DNA from 2 places in the Plantactinospora sp. CA-290183 genome. Region 2 is predicted to be linked to the other one. Evidence: predicted binding sites of a transcription regulator. Region 2 holds the regulator's gene; the other holds the start of a gene.
The links. Region 2 encodes HrcA, which represses chaperone genes, less so after heat shock. Its sites were predicted from a motif close to GGTTNGCACNCTCNNNNNGAGNGTGCNAACC; they were not measured.
Positions count from the first base shown of each region.

Region 1: groES (co-chaperone GroES) is a predicted target of HrcA. The motif match lies at 2,049-2,079, and genes of this name have one in related genera.

Region 1 is NZ_JBNJMX010000001.1:743,907-747,782, reverse strand. It holds gene groL (chaperonin GroEL) at 1-1,521, opposite strand, end outside; gene groES (co-chaperone GroES) at 1,602-1,916, opposite strand; gene ACQEUR_RS03605 (THUMP-like domain-containing protein) at 2,166-3,380, shown strand; gene ybaK (Cys-tRNA(Pro) deacylase) at 3,392-3,871, shown strand.
Region 2 is NZ_JBNJMX010000024.1:50,305-54,180, forward strand. It holds gene ACQEUR_RS22330 (enoyl-CoA hydratase-related protein) at 1-133, opposite strand, end outside; gene hemW (radical SAM family heme chaperone HemW) at 151-1,374, shown strand; gene ACQEUR_RS22340 (DUF4870 domain-containing protein) at 1,447-2,127, opposite strand; gene hrcA (heat-inducible transcriptional repressor HrcA) at 2,413-3,435, shown strand; gene dnaJ (molecular chaperone DnaJ) at 3,528-3,876, shown strand, end outside.

The DNA.
Region 1 (3,876 bases), on a different contig from region 2:
CGACGCCGCGTTGGTGACCGCGTTCCGGGTCACCTTCACCGGGTCGATGATGCCGGACCTGACCAGGTCGCCGTACTCGCCGATCGCGGCGTCCAGGCCGGTGCCCCAGTCGCTTTCGGCGACCTTCTGCACGACCACGTAGCCGTCGTGCCCGGCGTTCTGGGCGATCCACCGCAGCGGCTCGACCAGCGCCTTGCGGACGATCGAGACACCGACCTTCTCGTCACCGGTGAAGCCGAGGCCGTCGTCGAGCACCGTGGCGATCTGCGCCAGTGCGGCGCCACCGCCGGGCACCGTACCCTCCTCGACCGCGGCCTTGGTCGCGGCGATGGCGTCCTCGATGCGGTGCTTGCGCTCCTTCATCTCGACCTCGGTCGCGGCACCGGCCTTGATGACCGCGATGCCACCGGAGAGCTTCGCCAGCCGCTCCGACAGCTTCTCGCGGTCCCAGTCGGAGTCCGACGCCTCGATCTCCTTGCGGATCTGGGTGACCCGGTCGGCGACCTCGTTGTCCCGGCCACGGCCGTCGATGATCGTGGTGTTGTCCTTGTCCACGACCACGCGCCGGGCGCTGCCCAGCACCTCGAGGCCGACCGAGTCGAGCTTGTAGCCGAGCTCGGGGGCGACCACCTCGCCACCGGTGAGGATCGCCATGTCCTGCAGCATCGCCTTGCGGCGGTCACCGAAGCCGGGGGCCTTCACCGCGCAGACCTTGATGGTCTTGCGGATCGAGTTGACCACCAGGGTGGAGAGCGCCTGGCCCTCGACATCCTCGGCGACGATCAGCAGCGACTTGCCGGTCTGCAGGATCTTCTCCAGCAGCGGCAGCAGCTCCTCGATCGAGGAGATCTTCTGGGTGGTGATCAGGATGTGCGGCTCGTCGAGCACCGCCTCCTGCGCCTCGGTGTCCGTGACGAAGTTGGGCGAGATGAAGCCCTTGTCGAACTGCAGGCCCTCGGTGACCTCCAGCTCGGTGGCGAGCGTCGAGCCCTCCTCGACCGTGATCACACCGTCGCGACCGACCTTCTCCATCGCCTCGGCGATCAGGTCGCCGATGGTGGCGTCCTGGGCGGAGATCGTCGCGACGTGCGCGACCGACTGCCGGTCGGCGACCTCGACGGCCTTCTCCAGCAGCGCCGCGGAGACCCTCTCGGCCGCCGCGTCGATGCCCCGCTTGAGCGCGGCCGGTCCGGCACCGGCGGCCACGTTGCGCAGACCCTCCCGGACCATCGCCTGGGCGAGCACGGTCGCGGTGGTGGTCCCGTCGCCGGCGACGTCGTTGGTCTTCGTCGCCACCTCCTTGACCAGCTGCGCGCCGAGGTTCTCGTACGGGTTGGTGAGTTCGATCTCCTTGGCGATGGTCACACCATCGTTGGTGATCGTCGGCGGGCCGAACTTCTTGTCCAGCACGACGTTGCGCCCGCGCGGGCCGAGGGTGACCTTGACCGTGTCGGCGAGCTTGTTGACACCGTGCTCCAGCAGGTGCCGGGCGTCATCCGAGAAGCTCAGAATCTTCGCCATGTATTACTGGTCCCTTCACGCAGCGCTGCCCCGGCCCGGCGGGGCCGGTCCGGGGCAGCGTCACTGATCAGTCAGTCAGATCACTTCTCGATGACGGCGAGGACGTCGCGGGCGGAGAGCACCAGGTACTCCTCGCCGGCGTACTTGACCTCGGTGCCGCCGTACTTCGAGTAGAGGACCGTGTCGCCGACGTTGACGTCAACCGGAACCCGGTTGCCCTTGTCGTCGATCCGGCCCGGGCCGACAGCGAGGACGGTGCCCTCCTGCGGCTTCTCCTTGGCGGTGTCGGGGATCACGATGCCCGACGCCGTGGTGGTCTCAGCCTCGTTCGCCTGGACCAGGATCCGGTCCTCGAGAGGCTTGATCGCAACCTTGGTCGCGGTAGTCACGGGCATACCCTCCTGGGGTACTTGGTTTCAGTGCCGGCCAGCGGGCTGACCAGCGTCAATCTGCCACATGCCACCGGGCGGGACCGTCGTCGCGGGTGCCGGTCCGCCTGGCGTTCAGCCCCCGGACACAGGCCCGGAAGCTGGCACCCTCGGTCTGAGAGTGCTAACCGCAGGTTATGCCGACGGCTAGCACTCCGTCAAGGAGAGTGCCAACCCGACACGCCCCGGCCGGGACCGGGTGGCCACAATGAGCAGGTGGATCTCGATCAGTTCGCCGCCCTGCGTACCCCCGCGGGGGTGACCGCACTGGCCACGGCCGCCGAACTCGCCGGCGGCGATCCACTGGCGGCGGCCGCCGCGCTGCGTGCCCCGGGCGTACCCGCCGGGCTCGCCGCCGCCGCGCTCACCCAGGCCGAGCTGCGCCGCCGCGCCGAGCCGAAGTTCGGCCCGGCCGCGACGCGGATGTTCTTCACCCGGGCCGGCCTGGAGCAGGCGACCCGCGCCGTCGTCTCCGCCCGCCGCGCCGCCCGGTTGCGCGCCGCCGGGGTGCGCACCATGGCCGACCTCGGTTGCGGCCTCGGCGCGGACGCGATCGCCGCCGCCCGGGCCGGCATCCGGGTGTACGGCGTGGAGGCCGACCCGCTCACCGCGGCGATGGCCGGCGCGAACGCGGCGGCGGTCGGCGTGCCGGACCTGTTCACGGTGAGCCTGGCCGACGCCACCCGGTTCGACCCGGCCGACGCCGACGGGGCCGGCAGCGGGGTGGACGCGGTCTTCTGCGATCCGGCGCGACGGCGGGCCGGTACCGGGCGTCGGGTCTTCAATCCCGCCGACTACTCCCCGCCGTGGAACTTCCTGCTCGACCTCGCCGGGCGGGTCCCGCGGGCGGTGTTCAAGATCGCCCCGGGCATCGACCACGCCCTGCTGCCGGCGGACGCCGAGGCCGAGTGGGTGAGCGTCGACGGCGACCTGGTCGAGGCCGCACTCTGGTGCGGCCCGCTGGCGGCGGTGCCGCGCCGGGCAACCGTGCTGGCCGGGGCGGCGGTGCACGAACTCACCGGCTCCGGCGCCGCCCGCGCCCCGGTCGGTCCGCTCCGCCGCTACCTGTACGACCCCGACCCGGCGGTCGTCCGGGCCCACCTGGTCGCCGAGTTCGCCGACACCGTGCGCGGCGGCCTCGCCGACCCCGACATCGCGTACGTCTACTCCGACGCGCCCGTGGCCACGCCGTTCGCCCGGTGTCTGGAGATCGTGGACACCCTGCCGTTCTCGCTGAAGCGGTTGCGCACCCTGCTGCGCGGGCGCGACATCGGCCGGGTGGAGATCCTGAAGCGCGGTTCGGCGCTCGAACCCGAACGGCTCCGCCGCGACCTGCGGCTGACCGGCACCCGGCCGCTCAGCCTGGTGCTCACCCGGGTGGCGGACGCGCCGACGGTGCTGCTCTGCCACCCGGTGCCGGGCCGGGGGTAGGGTGCGGCACTGTGGCGGGTAACGGAACACCGGCGACGGCGCTGCTGACCCGGCAGCGGGTACCGCACACGCTGCACCCGTACGACGTCGCGCCGGACACCCCGAACTACGGCGCCGAGGTGGCCGCCGCCCTCGGGGTGCCTCCAGAGCGGGTCTTCAAGTCGCTGGTCGCCGCCGTGGACGGGGCGCTGACCGTGGCGGTCGTACCGGTCACCGGCGAGCTGGACCTCAGGACGCTGGCGGCGGCGGTGGGCGGCAAGCGTGCGGCCCTGGCCGACCGGACGCTGGCGGAGCGGACCACCGGCTACGTCCGGGGCGGGATCAGCCCGCTGGGTCAGCGCAGGCGGCTGCCCACCGTGGTCGACGCCTCCGCCGGGCGCTTCCCGACGGTCTACGTCTCGGCCGGCCGGCGCGGGCTCCAGCTCGAACTGGCGCCGGACGACCTGATCCGGCTCACCGACGCCGTCACGGCGCCGATCGCCGCCGCCTGACACCG
Region 2 (3,876 bases):
CGGCCAGCCCGGCGATCAGCTCGATCATCAGCGGCGTGGAGAGCGCGTTGCGGTTGTGCGGGCTGTCCAGGGTGAGCGTGGTCACCCCGTGCGCGGTCGAGACCCGGACGAGCGGGGCGGGGGCGGAGGTCATGCCGGCACACTAGTCGTATGCCCGGCACCCTCCCCGCAGGCCGACCCGTACCCGTCGACGGCGCGCTGCCCGAGACCGCGCTGGCCCAGGCCGGTGCGCGCGGGTTCGGCGTCTACGTCCACGTCCCGTTCTGCGCCAGCCGGTGCGGCTACTGCGACTTCAACACGTACACCGCCGGTGAACTGGGCGGGGGTGTGAGCCGGGAGGGCTACGCCGACCAGGTCCTCGCCGAGCTGGCGCTGGCCGGCCGGGTGCTCGGCGGGCGCCCCCCGGCCCGGGTCGACACGGTCTTCGTCGGCGGCGGCACGCCGACCCTGCTGCCCCCGGACGACCTGGCCCGGATCCTGGACGGCATCGACCGGCTCTGGGGTCTGGCCGGCGACGTCGAGGTGACCACCGAGGCCAACCCCGAGTCGGTGACGCCGGAGTCGCTCAAGGAGCTGCGGGCGGCCGGCTACAACCGGATCTCGCTGGGCATGCAGTCGGCCGCGCCCGGGGTGCTCGCCATCCTGGACCGCCGGCACTCCGCCGGTCGGGCGACGGCCGCCGCCCGGGAGGCCCGGGACGTCGGGTTCGACCACGTCAACCTGGACCTGATCTACGGCACGCCGGGGGAGAGCGCCGAGGACTTCGCGGCCTCGCTGGACGCCGCGATCTCCGCCGGGGTCGACCACGTCAGCGCGTACGCCCTGATCGTGGAGGAGGGCACCCGGCTGGCCGTCCGGATGCGGCGCGGCGAGCTGCCGTACCCCGATGACGACGTGGCGGCGGACCGTTACCTGGCCGCGGAGGCCGCGCTCTCCGGTGCCGGTTTCTCCTGGTACGAGGTCTCCAACTGGGCCCGGACGCCGGCCGCGCGGTGCCGGCACAACCTGCTCTACTGGACCGGCGGCGACTGGTGGGGCCTCGGGCCGGGCGCGCACAGCCACGTCGGCGGAGTCCGCTGGTGGAACGTGAAGCATCCGAGCGCGTACGCGGCGCGGCTCGGCGCCGGGGAGTCACCCGGGCAGGGCCGGGAGCTGCTGTCGGCGGCGGACCGGCGGGTGGAGGACGTGATGCTGCGGCTCCGGTTGGCCTCCGGGTTGCCGCTGGCGGTGCTGGACGACGCGGGCCGGTCGGGAGCGGCCGAGGCGCGCGACGCGGGGCTGCTCGACGGGGCGGAGTACGACGTGGGCCGGGCCGTGCTCACGCTGCGCGGGCGGCTGCTCGCCGACGCGGTCGTCCGGGACCTGCTGCCCTGAACCGCGGATGCGTCCGTGCGGGATCCGCTGCCGGACCCCGCACGGGTCACCTCGACCGGTGCCCGACGCCGGTCAGGTCACCATCCGGTAGCTCATCGGGTAGCGGTAGAGGCTGCCCTCGTTGGCCTTGATGCCGCCGACGATCGCGAAGATCACCATGATCGCCAGGGTGATCAGGGGCAGGAAGGAGAGGATGCCGAAGCTGCACACCGCGAGGATGCTGGCGGCGATGGTGGCGATCCCCCAGGTGATCTGGAAGTTCAGCGCCTCGACGGCGTGCGCGCGGACCGTGGGTGATTCGTTCCCCTTGGCCAGCATCGCGACGAGCGGGGCGATGAAGCCCACCAGGACGCCGCCGAAGTGCGCGATCAGTGCCCAGGTCTTCTCGTCGCTGTTCGCGTAGCCGGCCGGCGCCGGTCCGCCGGGGTGGCCGCCCGGTCCGCCGGGGTAGCCGCTCGGGCCCGGTCCGCCGGGGTAGCCGCTCGGGCCCGGTCCGCCGGGGTAGCCGCTCGGGCCCGGTCCGCCGGGGTAGCCGCCCGGTCCGCCGGGGTAGCCGCCGCCCGGGGGGTAGCCGCCGTCCGGGGTGGGCGGGGGATAGGCGCCCCCGCCCGGGGTCGGCGGCGGATAGGCCGCGCCGCCGGAGCTGGGTGGCGGGTATCCCTCGCCCGGCATCGGATGCGATCCGGGAGGCGGCGGCGAGGTCGGGTCGGGCCAGGGGCCGCCCTCTCCGGGCGGGCGGGGCGGTTCGGTCATGGGGCCACCGTAGGGGGCCGGATCAAGGCGCGCCAGACGGGCCGGCTGATTGAATCTGGACAATAGCCGGCCGCGCCTGGTATGTGCCCCGAGGTAGGGTGAGCTGGCCGGCCGGATTGTCGGGGCCGGGGGGTGGCCGGCCAAATGATCATCGCCTACGGGGGGTTCTTGGTCGTAGACTGGCACTCGCTACAGTCGAGTGCCAAAGATGGGTGTCGTGATCCGACCGTCGGGGCCGCTCCGGTCGCGCCGGCTCCGGAGTCGGCGCGTCGCAGGGAGGTGAGGATGGGTCTCGACGACCGCAAGCTGGACGTACTCCGGGCGATCGTGGAGGACTACGTCGCCACCCAGGAGCCGGTCGGCAGCAAGGCGCTGGTCGAGCGCCACCAGCTCGGGGTCTCCCCGGCCACCGTCCGCAACGACATGGCAGTGCTGGAGGAGGAGGGCTACATCCGGCAGCCGCACACCAGTGCCGGCCGGGTGCCCACCGACCGCGGCTACCGACTCTTCGTCGACCGGCTCTCCCGGGTCAAGCCGCTCACCCCGGCCGAACGCCGGGCGATCGAGCGCTTCCTGGTCGGCGCGGTCGACCTCGACGACGTGGTGCACCGTACGGTGCGGCTGCTGGCCCAGTTGACCCGCCAGGTCGCCGTCGTGCAGTACCCCAGCCTGACCCGCTCCTCCGTACGACACCTGGAGCTGGTGCCGATCTCCACGACCCGGCTGATGCTGGTCATGATCGCCGACACCGGCCGGGTGGAGCAGCGCCTGGTGGAGCTGCCCGCGCCGGTGGGTGCGGACGACGTGACGGACCTGCGCCGGATCCTCAACGAGAAGCTCTGCGGCAACCGGCTCTCCGACACCCCGCCGCTGGTCCAGGTGCTGGTCGACGAGGTGCCGGCCGAGCTGCGCGCCACGATGGCCACGCTCTCCACCGTCCTGCTGGAGACGCTCATCGAGCGCTCCGAGGAGCGGATCGCCCTAGCCGGCACCGCCAACCTGACCCGGGCCGGGCTGCTGGACTTCCAGGGGTCGCTGCGGCCGATCCTGGAGGCGCTGGAGGAGGAGGTCATCCTGCTCAAGCTGATCGGCGAGGTCGAGCCGAGCACGCTGCGGGTCCGGATCGGTGACGAGAACGAGTTCGACAACCTGCGCGCGACCTCGGTGGTCAGCACGGGATACGGTCCGGGGGCCACCATCGTCGGCGGGCTCGGCGTCCTGGGCCCGACCCGGATGGACTACCCGGGCACCATTGCCACGGTGCGCGCCGTGGCACGCTACGTCGGCGACGTGTTGGCGGAGAACTGAACACCGACCGACGTGACCAGCAGACTGATCCGACGAGACACTGACCTGACGACCGGCGGACGGTAACGCGAGACATGAGGACACGGAACGCAGTGGCCAAGGACTACTACGGAATTCTCGGCGTCAGCCGGGACGCCTCCGACGACGAGATCAAGCGCGCCTACCGGAAGCTGGCGCGGCAGTTCCATCCGGACGTGAACCCGGACCCGGAGGCGCACGAGAAGTTCAAGGACATCAACGCCGCGTACGAGGTCCTCTCGGACGACCAGAAGCGGCAGATCGTCGACCTGGGCGGCGACCCCCTCGCCCCCGGTGGCGGTCCCGGGGCGGGCCCGGGTGGCGCCGGCGGGCCCTTCGTCGGCTTCCAGGACATCATGGACGCGTTCTTCGGTGCCGCGGGCGGCTCCCGGGGGCCCCGTCCCCGGACCCGGCCGGGTGCCG